Regions from separate parts of the Micromonospora cynarisoli genome, predicted to be linked through region 3. Evidence: riboswitches for the same ligand, from Rfam matches in the RefSeq annotation. Region 3 holds a riboswitch; each other region holds the start of a gene.

Region 1 (4,653 bases), 1.5 Mb from region 3:
CGCCGCGACGAGCGCCCCGGTGGTCTACTGCCCCACTCTCAAGGCGATGGACGAGGCGCTGGTGCCCAGCCTGCGGGTGGCGTTCTACGTCAACCACGGGGCCAAGAACAGCCACTGCATCCGGTTCACCCAGCTCACCCACGTGCAGCTGCACCACGGCGACAGCGACAAGGCCCCCAGCGCCAACCCGGTCTCGGCCATCTTCGACAAGATCTTCGTGGCCGGTCCGGCGGCGATCGAGCGGTACGCGCGGGCCGGCGTGGAGATCCCCGCCGAGAAGTTCGTCGTGGTCGGCCGTCCGCAGGTCGAAGCCATCGAGGTACGCCGGGAGGCCCGCCCGCCGGCCGCCCCGACCGTGCTCTACACCCCCACCTGGACCGGCCACCACGCCGACGCCAACTACTGTTCGCTGCCGGTGGCCGAGCCGCTGCTGCGCCGGCTGCTCGACCGGGGCGCCACGGTGATCCTGCGGGCCCACCCGTACACCGGGCAGAACCCGACCTCGGCCCGGCAGTTGGCCCGGCTCACCGAACTGCTCGCCGCCGACCGGACCCGTACCGGCCGGCAGCATTTGTGGGGTGCGGCGGCCAGCCGCGAGCTGAGCCTGACCGACTGCGTCAACCGCTCCGACGCGCTGGTCTCCGACGTCTCCGGGGTCATCTCCGACTACCTCTACTCCGGCAAGCCGTACGCGGTGACCGACCTGGGCGTCGACGGCGACGAGTTCCTGAGCCGTTTTCCGCTGGCCCGCTCCGGTTACGTGCTGCGCCGGGACATGGCCAACCTCGACGAGGTGCTGACCGGGCTGCTGGACACCGATCCGCTGGCGGCGGCCCGGTGGGACACCCGCCGCCGCTACCTGGGCGACTTCTCCGCCGACGCGTACGCCGACGGTTTCCTCGACGCGGCCCGCCGGGAGCTGGAGCCGGGCTGGACCCCGCCGGCCCCCCGGGCCGACGCCTATTGGGGCGATGTTGCGGTATCCGAGTCCGCTGACACCGCTACATCGGCCCCATGACGTGCACCGCCCCGGCCGCCCGTGCTCGGGCGGCCGGGGCGGGTGGGGTGGTCGGTCAGGCGGAGTAGCCCCGGGTGGCGATCCAGTTCGCCAGGGTGGTCACGCTGACCCAGTAGGCGGGCAGGGACGGGTCGGCCGAGTCGGCGATCCGCACGGTACGGCCGTTGTCCCGGTAGCCCACGGCGGCGACGTAGTGGCCGCCGGGGAAGGAGTGCCAGCCGCCGTCGAGGTCGGTGGCGTCCCCGGCCACGTTCGCGACAACGGCCCGCTTGTCGGTGACCGCCGCGACCACGTCGGCCCGGAGCCGCTCGACCTGCGCGTCGCTCGGGGTCCCGGCGAACATCCGGGTCCGGTACGGGTCGCCCTTGACCACGGCGTTGAGCACCCGGGTGGTGTCCTCGGCCGAGTTGGTGCCCATCTCGGTGGTGCCCAACTGGGCGGCGAGGGTGTCCTGGCCGCGCTCGATGCCGGCCGCGCTGAGCGCGTTGCGCACCGCCGCCGGGCCGCAGTAGTAGTAGGTGATCTGGGCCTGGTAGTCGTAGCGCAGGACCTTCGACGACGGGGGCTTCGGGGCCGCCTTGCGGGTCAGGTCCGGGTCGGCGGTGGCGCGGACCTTGGCCCGGGTGACGCGCGGCGACGGGGTGGGGCTGGTCGAGGGGGTGGCCGACGGGCTGGCCGGGGCGGGGGTGGCCACCCGGGCCTGGGCGCGGCTGGCGACGTCGTCGAGGCGGGGGGCGGTCTCGGCCACGGCGGTGGCGCGCTCGTCGGTCGGGGCGTCGTCGACCCCGGCGGCCAGGGCGGTGCCACCGGCGGCCAGGACGAGGAGCGCCGCCGAGCCGACGACCATCCGGTACGGGCGCTGGGCGCCCAGTCGGCGGAGCTGTCGCTTCATGTGGTGTTTCACGGGGTGTTCCTCCACGGGGCGAGGAGGCGGCCGGGCACGCCGGACCGGCACGCGGCGGGCACGCCACGCGCGGATCGGGTGTTCAGCCGCTCGTTCGGCAGGGACCGCCCGGCGGGAGCCGGACGGATCGGCGGGTCGCCCGACAGGGGTCGGGCGCAGGGGTGGACGGCCGGCTCAGCGCGTCAGGCGCGACGGTCCGGCGGCACCCCGGCACCGAGGTGGAGGGTTTACCGAGGGGGTGGGGTCATACTGCACGAGGATGGAACTCCTTCCGCTGCCGCCGACCGGGTTAGCTGACGGATTCGGGCGGGAAGATCGCCCTACCCCGGGCCGTGGCCCGGAGATTCACCCCAGGTGGTGCGTGTGGGTCCCCGGTTCGTGACCAGCACGATTGAGCGGGTCGGTGCGGCGTCGCCTCCTGCGATCGGAAACCGCACCGGACCGCAGCGACACTACTGGTCGCCCTTCGCTCCCGCCAAGCCCTTTGACCTGCGTAAACATCGTCGGACCGGCTTCCTTCCGGGGCACTCGGGCAGCGAGGGCCAGCTCCGGGGACGAAGCGTCGTCGGACCCCGGCGGGGCGACAACCGGACGACCCGGCCGCGACCTCCGATGATCATCGAAGTCGATGTGATGGCCTGTGACCGCCTGTCCGATTCGCCCCAGCCGTGACGCCCCCCACACCGGGCTGAGTAACAATTCGACCCCCGAGACGCCGGCCAGCGCGGCCCCGGGGTCCAAGGGGAGGAGCACCGCCCGCAACGGGGCCGAAGTCGCGGGGTCAACGCGGGGCGGACACCGCCACGTGCGCGTCATTGTGTCGATCATCCCGGGCAGGCCAGGCCGGGGCCGACCGAGAGCGATCCGAGCCTCGTCCGGCCCGGGAGCGGGAGGTCGTGGGCTGGTCAGCCGACCCGGGCCGGGTGCCAGCGGGTGGCCGGGGTCGGGCGGGTCGCCGCCGTCGCGGTGCGGGGCAGCGGGATCCGGCCCGGCCGCACCCGCTGGGTCGCCGCGTACGCCTCGGTGGCCAGGGAGCGGGCGGCCTCGGCGGCCAGCTCGGCGTCCCGCCACGCGACGCGTTCCCGCCAGGCCGCCGCCCGGTACGCCGCTCGCCGGTCCTCCCGGACCGCCCGGGCGAGCATCACCTCGTGCTCGACGGGGTGCCGGCGCGGGTCCCAGCCGTCGCGGTGCGCGAAGACGTCCCGCAGCCGCTCCACCGTCAGTTCGCCCCGCCAGTGCGCCGCCACCGCCTCCTGGTGCAGCCACCGTTCCCGGCCCGCGTACTCGGCAGGTGTCCGGGGGGTACGGGGGCTGGGCAGCGCCCCCGCGCCGGTGAACCGCCGGGCAGCCGTCTCCGCCTCGTCGTACGCCTGCCATGCCCGGTCCAGGGTGTCCTGGGCGGCCAGCCAGGCGGCCCGGCGACGGCGGGCGGTCTGGGCGGCCCCGGCGGCGGCGACGGCCACCTCTCCGGCGTAGCGGCGCAGGTCGGCGACCGGGGGTGGGGCGTCCGGCGGCGGCACGACGGCGGTGACGTCGGTCGACTGGTCCCGCTCGGGGCGGGCGACCAGGACGGCGAGGCCGGTCAGCGCGAGGACGAGCAGCAGGGACCAGATCGCGGTGGCGGTCGGCACCCCGGTCAGGAACTGGGAGAGCACGGTGTTCACGGGTCGACACCTCGCGGGCGGAATGTGGTGGTCGGGGCCGTACCGGGGCGGAACCGTCGCGGAGCGCCGTCCGGGCGGTACGGGGACGAGGTCGTGGCTGTAGTGGTGGCGGGGCGGGTGGGCCCGCAGGGGCGGGTTCAGCCAGCCGGGGGTGCCCGGGGACCGGCGACGGCGGGCACCCGACCGCTCGGTGTCACCAGAGTGGCGGCCGGAAGCTCCCGGGCCACACCGGCCGGCTCGGCGGACATCCCGGCGTCGGCCCGGTCGGTTGCCAGCACGTCGACCCGATCGGTCCCCCGGTCGTCGGCGCGGATGCCGTCGCCCCGGCCGAACGGGGTGTCGAGGGCCACGGCGGCGGGGAAGGAGTGCGACGTGTCGGCGGGCAGTGCGGTCGGGGCCGGGTCGAACAGCGCGGGGCCGGACAGCGCCGGGCCGGCGGCGGCGAACGCGAGTGCCACGGCGAGGCCGGCGAGCAGCCGGGACATCCCGCGCGCGACCCACCACAGGGGACTGGTGGGCGCGACCGGGAACACGTGACCACGCTACCGCCGCGCCGACCGGCCCGCAGCACCCCCGGGCGTGTCGCCGCGCCGGTCGCGCAGGGCGGCAGGTCCCGGCCCGGCGGGGCGACGGACCAGGCCCGGCATCCACCGTGGAGGGAGCCCCGCCGCCCGTGCCCCACCCGGCACCGTCGCCTGGGCCGGCCGGGCACAGGGCCGGGCCGGCAGGGCCGGGCCGGCAGGGTCAGTGCGGGTCGCGCGGTCCCGCGTACTCGACGGGGCGGCCGTCGCGCGGCCCGCCGTCGGCCCCCCTCGGCCCCGGCACGACTGCCGTCCCGCCGGCACCCGGAGCACCGGCGGCAGCGGCAGGATCAGCGTCGGGGGTGGCCGGGGTGGTGCGGCGACTGGGGGCGAGGCGGCGCATCATCGGGGTCTCCACGAAGCGGTGCAGCGCGGCGGCCAGCACCAGGTTCACCACCAGGAAGCCGAGCACGGCCAGCGGCCCCGACCAGCCGGGCAGCCCCACGCCCAGGTGCCCGGTGAGCCGCAGCACGGTCACCATCACCA
Region 2 (4,653 bases), 2.5 Mb from region 3:
CGTCGCGGACGCTGTCACCGGCGGAGTCCACCGCCGAGAGCAGGTGGTGCCAGGCCTGGTCGGCGATCCGCTCGGGCTTGCTGCGGCGCTCCAGAAGGTTGCTGCCGATCATCGTGTTACCTCCTCGAATGCCGAAGTCTGCGGCCACTTCGGACGTCGTCTCTGTGCCGCGGGACGGTCCCCACACCGACCGGTCGCCCGGCCGGTATCCGAGCAGTGCCCCGCCCGGCCGGGCCGCAAACCCGGTGCGCGCGGGTGACCACCAGGACTAGCGGACCACGACCACGGACGTCGCGCGGGCGAAATCGTCCCCGTCGTCGTCATCGTCGTCGTCCCCGCCGCCGAAGCCGCAGGCCAGTACGAGAGCGAGTAGCGCGCCGACCCCGGCCAGGCCGAGCAGTCTCTTGAGCATCGATCCGTCTCCTCGATCGTGGTGACCCATCTCTCGCCCACCGTAGGCACCTGTCACAACCTGCGCCGGGAGAGTCGACGGGCCGCACCGGGCAGCCGACGGGGCTCGCCCGGCCCACCGCATCCGGATTCCGGTGGACCGGGGCGGCTACTCTGGGACGGTTGGAACGGCCGAGCCGGGCCGTTCGTCGGAGAGAACAGGACCAGCAACGGTGTGGAGAGGGACGGTCCGGTCCGTCCGGATCCGCGAATTGCTCATCCCGAGGGGTGGCGACCGAGGCCATCGGAGGAATACTCTCGGTCGCGGCCCGCGTACTGATGAGGCGCCCGGGGACGGGCGAGTGGAGGTGCTCGCGTGAGCCTGTCGATCGTGAAGTCGGTCCTGCCGGCCGGTGTCATCGAGATCGCCCCCCGTGGTGAGATCGACGTCGACACCGCCTACGAGGTACGTGAGGCGATCGCCGAGGTGCTGGCCAAGGGCCGGCCCGCGCGGATCGAGCTGAACATGCGACTCGTCACCTTCATCGACTCCGTCGGGATCAGCGCCATGGTCGCCGGCTTCCAGACCGCCGAGGTCAGCGGCGTCAAACTCATCGTCACCGAACCGAGCCGGTTCGTGCACCGGCAGCTCTGGGTGACCGGCCTGCTCGGTCTCTTCGGTGCCCCGGAGCCGTACTTCGCCGGTGCCGCCACCCCGGAGGTGCTGCCCGGCGCCTGACCGGGCCGCCGTCGGCGTCGGTGCCGTCCGGCCAGGGACATTGCCAGTCCGTCTCCGGTACGGCACGATCGTGCGACCGACGACGGTCAGGAGGCCCGGTGGTCCGGCGGGAGAGCTTCAGCTACACGGTGCAGGCGCGCTGCTCACCGGCGGACGCGATGGCGCTGCTGAGCGACCTGTCCCGGCAGGAGGAGCTGCATCCGCTGATCGTCCGGGTGCGCCGGCTACCCGCCCGGCCGGGTGCCCTGGCCAGCTACGCGATCACCGACCGGCTGGAGCTGGGGCCGCTGCGGTTCCCCGTCACCTACCAGGCCGACGTGCTGCTGGCCGGCGACGACGAGATCGTGACGGTGGCCCGCCAGCAGCCCGGCACCACCGTACGCAACCACACCCGGCTGCGGATGGAGGGTGACCTGCTGCGGATCGACGTGGAGATCACCCTCGCCGCGCCGGCCCCGCTGTTCGGCTACGCCTTCCGGCAGGCCCGCGCCGCCCACCTGGGGCTGGCCAGCCGCCTCGGCGCGGTTCTGGACGGCCGGGCCGGCGACCCGCCGGCCGCCGGCTGACCACCGTCGGCATCCGCCCGGACGGTGGCCCGCCCGACGCGGACGGGCCACCGGGCCGGCTCAGATCATCGACAGGTGCACGTGGTTGGTGTGGTCGCTGGACGGGTCCCCGTTGCCCCCGCTGTACGCCTTCCACCCGCTGCTCGGCAGCCAGATCCGCTTGAACCAGATCACGTAGAGCACGCCGAGCCGGTCGGCGTTACGGATGAAGTACGCGGCGAGGTTGTTGCCGTACGTCCGGTCGCCGCCACTGGCCACCCCGCCGAAGCCGTTCTTCTGGGCGGCGAAGTCGCACGCCCGGCCCTTGGGGTGTTCCCCCGAGCCGCTGGGCCGGTAGCAGGAGACGTACCTGGTGAAACCGGCCGCCTTGGCCTGGTTCAGGGCGTTGAGCGTACGCGGGGTGATGCAGCCGTTGGCCGGGGTCGGGTCGTTGACGCTGCACGACTCGGACGGCCAGGAGCCGTCGGAGTTGCGGGGCGCCCCCTTGGCGTTGCTGGTGGACGTGCCGTCCGAGCTGCCGGAGTCGCGGGAGGTGGGGGCCGGCTTGTCGGCGGCGGCCACCGCCAACGCCCGCTCGGCCTGCTCCTTGCGCTTGCCCATGGTGGCGACCTGCTTGCGCTGTTCGGTGATCTCCCGGCTGACCGCGGCCCGGGTCCGGGTGGCCTGGTCCCGGGTTTCGATCATCGTGCGCAGTTCCTGGTCCTCCCGGGTGGCGACCGTCTCCAGCGCCGCCGCGCGGTCCAGGAAACCGCTCGGGGTGTTGCTGTTGAGCAGGGCGGACATCGGTCCGAGCCGGCCGGTGCGGTAGGCCGCGCCGGCGATCTCGCCGACCTTGGCCGTCTGCGCGACCAACTGCCCCTCGATGGTCTTGAGCTGCCCGTCGAGTTCCTGCTGGCGCTTGGTGGAGCGCTCCAGGGCGGCCTTGGCCTCCAGCCAGCCCTTGCTGGCCGCGTCGAGCTGGTCGCGCAGCGCCGGGGTGCCGCCCTCGTCGTCGTCGCCGGGGGCGGCGAGCCGGGTCGTGGGCGCGGCCACGGCCGGGGTGAACGGTGCGGCCGAGACGCCCAGGGCCAGCGCCGTGACGACTGCGGCCAGCAGCCGCGTGGTGGTGCGTACGTGCATGCGGATGTCCTTCCGTCAGCCGCCGACCGGGTTAGCTGACGGGTTCGGGACGGAAGATCCCTACCGCTGACGCGGATGCACCCCAGGAACGTGGTTCCCCGGTTCGCCCGGGCGGGCGATTGGGCGGCGGCCTCCGCCTGGCGGAGACCGGGGCCGAGCCTACCGGTACGCGTGTGACACCTGCCTACCTCGTGACTGAGGGTACGAGAGTGAATACCGTTAAAAGGGGCAAACGTTGCAAATATCCGCGATCTCTGTGCGGGAGTACCCGGCCGGGCTGACCGTCCGGCCCAGGGGTGGGGGTCACCAGTGGGCGGGACCGCAGGCGTCGGGGGCCGCCCCGGGCTCGACCTGGAGGGTGGCGTGCTCGATGTGGAAGTCCTCCCGCAGGGCGACCCGGGCGGCCGCCAGCACCGTGCCGACCTCGGCGTCACCGGCCAGGGTGAGGTGGGCCGAGGCGACGTCCATGCCCGAGGTGAGCGTCCAGACGTGCAGGTCGTGCACCTCGGCGACCCCGGGCACGGCGGTCAGCCGGTCGTGCACGGCGGTCACCGGCAGGTGCTCCGGGGCGGCCTGCACCAGGATGCGCACCGCCGCCCGGCCGAGCCGCCAGGTGCGGGGGAGGATGAACACGCCGATCGCCACGGCGACCAGCGGGTCCGCCCACCACCAGCCGGTGCCGGCGATCAGCAGTGCCGCCACGATCACGCCGATCGAGCCGAGCAGGTCGCCCAGCACCTCCAGGTACGCCCCGCGCAGGTTGATGCTCTCCCTGGCACCCTCCCGCAGCAGGCCGAACGCGACGATGTTGGCGAGCAGGCCGAGCACCGCCACCACCAGCATCGGACCGGCGAGCACCTCGGGTGGCTCGCCGAACCGGCGGACCGCCTCGATCAGCACGTAGACCGCGACCCCGCTGAGCAGCACGGCGTTGGCCAGGGCGGCGAGCACCTCCAGTCGGTAGAGGCCGAAGGTGCGCTGCGGGTCGCGTCCGGCCCGCCGGGTGGCGGTGATCGCGGCCAGGGCCATCCCGATGCCGAGTACGTCGGTGAACATGTGCCCGGCGTCGGAGAGCAGGGCCAGTGAACCGGTGCCGAAGGCGGCCGCCGCCTCGACCACCATGAGCACGGTGAGCAGCCCGAACGCCGCCCAGAGCCGACCCCGGTGCCGGTGCGCGGCGTTGCTCACCGTCGCGCTGTGGTCATGACCTGCGCCCACGTCCACACCTTCCGTCGCCGCTGCGGACCGGCTCCAATCTATGCTCACATCGCTATGTATGCAAGTGACTGTCGGACGTCCGGCCAGGTAGGCCGGGGTGCCAATCGGTCAGCCGGTCGGTTCGACGGTGGTGAGGCGCTGGGTCGCCCGGGACAACGCCACGTAGAGCGTCCGTACCCCGGACCCCGGATCGGCCCGGATCTCGCCGGGGCAGACCAGCACCACTCCGTCGTACTCCATGCCCTTGGCCTGGAGGCTGGTCACCACCTGCAGGCGCGCCCCGCCCCGGTCGCCCAACCAGCCGGCGACCTCGTCCCGGCGGGGCACCGGGGTGATCACGCCGACCGTCCCCGCCACCTCGGCCAGCAGCGTGTCCACCGCGTCGGCCGTCGCGCGGGCCAGCTCCGCCGCCGGCACGTGCAACGCCACCGGGTCCACCCCGGTGGAACGCACCGCGCTCGGCAACTCCAGGTCCGGATAGAGCCGGCGGATCTCCGCCGCCGCCACCGCGAAGATCTCCGCCGAGTTGCGGTAGTTGGTGGACAGCGTGAACCGGTGCCGACGCCGCCGGCCCAGCGCCTGGTCCCGGGCCCGGTCCAGCTCCGCCTGGTCACCCGTCCA
Region 3 (4,653 bases):
CGGGGCCGTCGGCGTCCTTGCCGGGCCCGGGGGCTCAGGCGTCGGGGTCGGCCTGGTCGGGGGTGAAGAGGGCGAGCAGGTCGCCGACCTGGCGGTTGGCCTCGGCGGGGTGCCGGAAGTGACCGCTCGGGTTGAGCGTGTACTCGTTGCGCCGGCCGACCCGGGTCCGCCGCAGGTAGCCGCCGGACTCCAGGTCCGCGACGATCGCCTGGGCGGCCCGTTCGGTCACCCCGACCTCGTCGGCGACGTCCCGGAGGCGGGCGGTGGGGTTGCGGGCGATGGCGAGCAGCACGTGGCCGTGGTTGGTGAGGAACGTCCAGTTCCGGGTGCTTCCCGTGCCGCCTGTCGCCATGACGGCCATCGTATGGCCCGTTCCTGGGAGACCGGTCGTCGGCCGCCCCGACGGTCGCGCCCGGCCGGTGGGGTCGGTCACCCGCCGACCCGGTGCGCGCCCGGGTTCGACACGCCGTCGACACCGCGCCGACCGACGCCTGAAACGTGTATCACGAAATCTTGACGTACCTTTAGCTGCGTGTGACCGTGGGGGCACGGCCGTCGTCGCCGCCGGCCGGCGTGACCAGGTGCGATTCCGGACCGAGGTGAGGCAATGGCCCCGATCACTCCGACCCAGGCGCTGGCCGAGTTGCAGGCCGGCAACAGGCGTTTCGTCGCCGGGGCGCCCCGCCATCCCAACCAGGACGCCGGGCACCGCACCGCCGTGGCCGACGGCCAGCATCCCTTCGCCGTCATCGTCGGCTGCTCCGACTCCCGGCTCGCCGCCGAGATCATCTTCGACCGGGGGCTCGGTGACCTCTTCGTGGTCCGGACCGCCGGGCACACCGCCGGGCCCGAGGTGCTCGGCAGCGTGGAGTACGCGGTGACGGTGCTCGGCACCCCGCTGGTGGTGGTCCTCGGGCACGACTCCTGCGGTGCCGTGCAGGCGGCCCGGGACGCGGCCCGTACCGGCACCCAGCCTCCGGGGCACCTCTACTCGGTGGTCGCCGCCGTCGGGCCGAGCCTGCGCCGCGCGGCCCAGCAGGGGGTGCACGACATCGACGGGATCGTCGACATCCACATCGCGCAGACCGTCGAGGTGCTGCTCGGCAACTCCCCGGTGATCGCCGCCGAGGTGGCCGCCGGCCGGTGCGCGGTGGTCGGCATGTCCTACCGGCTCGCCGCCGGTGAGGTCCACCAGGTCGCCCCGACCCCCGAGCCCGTCGCTGCGGCCCCCGCGCCGGTCGTGCCGGCCGGTTCCACACCGGCGGCCGTCGCCTCCTGACGCGCGCCACGCATGACGAAGGCCGCCTGGCTCAGCCGGGCGGCCTTCGTCATGATCGGCTCGATCGCACCGGTGTCGCCCCGGTGTCGATCACGGGCGCTACAGCAGTGACACGTGGACGTGGTCGGTGTGGTTGGACGGCCCCGAGTACGAACTCCAGCCGTTGGCCGGGAACCAGATCTGCCGGTTCCAGATCACGTAGTAGATGCCCAGCCGGTCCGAGTTGCGGATCAGGAACGCGGCGAGGTTGTTGCCGTACATCCGGGTGTCGTTGTTGTGCCACGGGCTGAACCCGCTCTTCTGCAACGACCAGTCGCACGCCTTGCCCTTGGGGTGCTCCCAGGGCCCACCGGGGCGGTAGCAGCCGACGAACCGGTTGAAACCGGCCCGCTTGACCTCCTTGTACATGTGCAGCGTGCGCGGCGTGACGCAGCCGGACGTGGTCGGGTCGTTCTCGCTGCACGACTCGCCGCGCCACCCGCCGTCGGCGGTCTGGCCGGGGGCGATCCGGGCCACCGGGGACGTCGCGTCGACCAGGCCACCGGTGAAGCCCCGGCCGCCGACCAGGGCCAGCGCCTTGTCGGCCTCGGTCTTCTTCTTGGCCATCAGGTTGGTCTGCTTCTGCTGCTCGCGTACCTCGGCGTCGAGGGCGAGCTTGGCGTTCTCGGCCCGGCTCTTGGCCTCGTTGACCTCGGCCAGCTTGCCGGCGTTGACCATGTTCAGCTCGTCCAGGGCGGCGGCCCGGCGGACGAAGGCGTCCGGCGCGTCGCTCTCCAGCAGCGCGGCGACCGCGCCGACCCGACCCGTCCGGTACGACTGGGCGGCGATCTCGGTGACCTGGGGGGCCAGCGCCGCCAGTTCCTGCTCCGCCTTCTCCACCTCGATGGCGAGCTGGAGCTGACGCTTCTTGGACTTCTCCAACCGGTTCTTCGCCGCCGAGTACTCCCGGTTGGTGGCCTCGATGACGTCGGTGAGGAGCTTCGGCTCGTCGTCCTCCTCGTGCCCCGAGGGGGTGGGCGCGTTGGGCGCGGCCGTCACGGGGGCGGCGGCCGGTCCGGCGACGATCGCCAGGGCGGCGAGTACGGCCACTGCCGGCGTCAGCCAGCGGCGTAGGGGTGCCGTCACAGTTTTCCCTTCCGTCGACCGCCGACCGGGTTAGCTGACGGGTTCGGGACGGAAGTGGCCCCTACCGCTGGCGCGGATTCACCCCAGGTGCTCGGTTCCCCGGTTCGCCGTACGGCGATTGGGCGGTGGCACCGCTGGCACCGGTGGGCGCCTTCGGCGGTGACCGGCAGCGAGGTTACCCGAGAGTCGTACCGGGGATCTACGCCCGCAACCCGACCAAATGAGTATTTTCCCGATAGCGAGGGGTAATCAGTGACGCGACCGACAGCCGTGACCTCGCCTCCGGTCACGTAGCGCAGTGTCACCATGCGGCGTCCGTGCTCCTTTCCGGGTCCGGCCACCGTGCGGGGGCCGGGGTGGACGGTTCGCCGTGCCGGGGCGCGCTCAACGCCTCCAGCGCCTCGGCACGGTCGGGGGCGGGACGTGGGGTGGGGGTCGGTCCGGCCGTACCGGCGTCGGCCGGTCCCCGCCCGGCGGTCACGACCAGCGCGGCCAACCCGGTGGTCAGCGGCACCGCCGCCACCAGGCCGAGGGTCGCCACCGCGCTACGGACGATCTCCTGGGCCAGGAACTCGCTGGTGAGGATCTGGCTCACCGGGCGGCTGTCGGCGGTGAGCAGGAGCAGCAACGGTAGCGACGCGCCCGCGTACGCCAGCACGATCGTGTTGACCGTGGACGCGATGTGCGCCCGGCCGACCCGGGTCGCCGCCCGGTAGAGCTGCAACCGGGACAGCCCCGGGTTGGCGTGCGCCAGCTCGGTGACGGTGGCCGACTGGGTGACCGTGACGTCGTCCAGGACACCGAGCGAACCGATGATGATCCCGGCCAGCAGCAGACCGTGCAGGTCCACGTCGCGTTGGTACATCGACAGCGTGGTGGCCTCCTCGCTGCCGTACCCGGTCAGGTGGGTGGCGGCGGTGGCCAGCGTGCCCAGCACGCCGGTCAGCACCAGGCTGCCCAACGTGCCCAGCACCGCCACCGAGGTCTGCGCGGTGATCCCGTGGGTCAGGTACAGCACCACGAACATGATCAACGCGGCGCCGGTGACCGCGATCGGCAGCGGCGCGCCCCCGGCGGAGATGCCCGGCACCACGAAGGTCAACAGGATGGCGAAGCTGGCCCCGAGGCCGGCCAGGGCGGCCAGCCCGCGCAGCCGGCCGAAAGCCACGATCGCCGCCGCGAACAGGGCGACCAGCCAGAGCAGCGGCAGGCCCCGCTGGTGCTCGGCGATGTGGTAGCTGCTCGCCGACGGATCGCTCGGATCGGCCAACGCGACCAGCACCACCTCGTCGCCGACCGCCACCGTCGGCGCCCCCGGCCCGGACGGGACGGGCGTCTGCACCTCACGGCCCGCGTCCGGCCCCTGCTCGACGGCGACCGTCACCGTCCCGCACGGCCCCTCGGCCACCCCGGAGGGGCCGTCGGGGGTCTGCGGGGCGGGCGGGCACGGCTCGGTCACCACCCGGGTCACCGTGCCGTGGTGGCGGGGCACCTGGTCACCCTGGTCGATCTTCGGGGTCGCGCCGGGCCAGAGCAGCAGCGTGGCGATCACCGTGACCACGATGAGCGGCACCACCGTCACGACGAGGAGCCGCCGCACCCGAGGCGGGGTGGACGGAGCGGGACGGGTGTGGTCGGCGCCCATGTGTGCGAGTTCTCCCAACGATCCGGGACGGAATACGTGTCAGCCGGCCAACCGGTTCATCCCACGGGCGGCGGATCATCGTCGGACGATGGTAGCCACCACCCCGGCCCTTGCGCCCGGTTCGCCCTGCCCACGGTAGGCCCAGGGGGGAGGGTGGGGGTCATGGACCAGCACCGGTCGGCCGCTGCGGCCAGCCCACACCCCGGCCATCCGGGGCCACCCGGTCACGCCGACCACGATCCGGCGACATTCCGGCGTCGGTTCCTGGTCTGCCTGGCGTTGACCCTGCCGGTGGTGGCGACCGACCGGATGGTGCTGGGCTGGGTCGGCCACCCGCTGGAGTTCCCCGGCCGGGCCCTGGTCGGGCCGGTGCTCGGCTCGGTGGTCTTCTGGTGGGGCGGCCGGCCGTTCCTGACCGGGGCCGTCCGGGAGGCCCGCGCCCGTACGCCGGGCATGATGCTGCTGGTCGCGATGGCGATCAGCGTCGCGTACGCCGCCTCGGTCCTGACCTTCCTCGGTGCCTTCGACCTAAACTTCTGGTGGGAGTTGGCGGCGCTGGTGACCATCATGCTGCTCGGCCACTGGCAGGAGACGAAGGCGATCG

What was found. A riboswitch is a leader RNA that binds a small molecule or an ion and turns the genes downstream of it on or off. The one in region 3 is predicted to bind cyclic di-AMP.
Region 1: it holds a riboswitch for cyclic di-AMP, as region 3 does, so the genes downstream of both, Q2K16_RS30570 (C39 family peptidase) here and Q2K16_RS24125 (coiled-coil domain-containing protein) in region 3, are expected to answer to the same signal.
Region 2: it holds a riboswitch for cyclic di-AMP, as region 3 does, so the genes downstream of both, Q2K16_RS12395 (coiled-coil domain-containing protein) here and Q2K16_RS24125 (coiled-coil domain-containing protein) in region 3, are expected to answer to the same signal.

Annotation. Positions count from the first base shown of each region.
Region 1 covers NZ_CP130426.1:6,972,487-6,977,139, reverse strand. The annotation lists gene Q2K16_RS30575 (CDP-glycerol glycerophosphotransferase family protein) at 1-1,018, shown strand, start outside; gene Q2K16_RS30570 (C39 family peptidase) at 1,074-1,910, opposite strand; cyclic di-AMP (ydaO/yuaA leader) riboswitch at 2,186-2,330, opposite strand; gene Q2K16_RS30565 (hypothetical protein) at 2,828-3,586, opposite strand; gene Q2K16_RS30560 (hypothetical protein) at 3,724-4,119, opposite strand; gene Q2K16_RS30555 (acyltransferase family protein) at 4,331-4,653, opposite strand, start outside.
Region 2 covers NZ_CP130426.1:3,004,349-3,009,001, reverse strand. The annotation lists gene Q2K16_RS12415 (hypothetical protein) at 1-112, opposite strand, end outside; gene Q2K16_RS12410 (hypothetical protein) at 269-412, opposite strand; gene Q2K16_RS12405 (STAS domain-containing protein) at 767-1,129, shown strand; gene Q2K16_RS12400 (SRPBCC family protein) at 1,228-1,695, shown strand; gene Q2K16_RS12395 (coiled-coil domain-containing protein) at 1,756-2,814, opposite strand; cyclic di-AMP (ydaO/yuaA leader) riboswitch at 2,819-2,950, opposite strand; gene Q2K16_RS12390 (cation diffusion facilitator family transporter) at 3,118-4,032, opposite strand; gene Q2K16_RS12385 (HelD family protein) at 4,141-4,653, opposite strand, start outside.
Region 3 covers NZ_CP130426.1:5,477,234-5,481,886, forward strand. The annotation lists gene Q2K16_RS24115 (helix-turn-helix transcriptional regulator) at 35-361, opposite strand; gene Q2K16_RS24120 (carbonic anhydrase) at 608-1,279, shown strand; gene Q2K16_RS24125 (coiled-coil domain-containing protein) at 1,379-2,404, opposite strand; cyclic di-AMP (ydaO/yuaA leader) riboswitch at 2,409-2,539, opposite strand; gene Q2K16_RS24130 (YibE/F family protein) at 2,706-4,049, opposite strand; gene Q2K16_RS24135 (heavy metal translocating P-type ATPase) at 4,212-4,653, shown strand, end outside.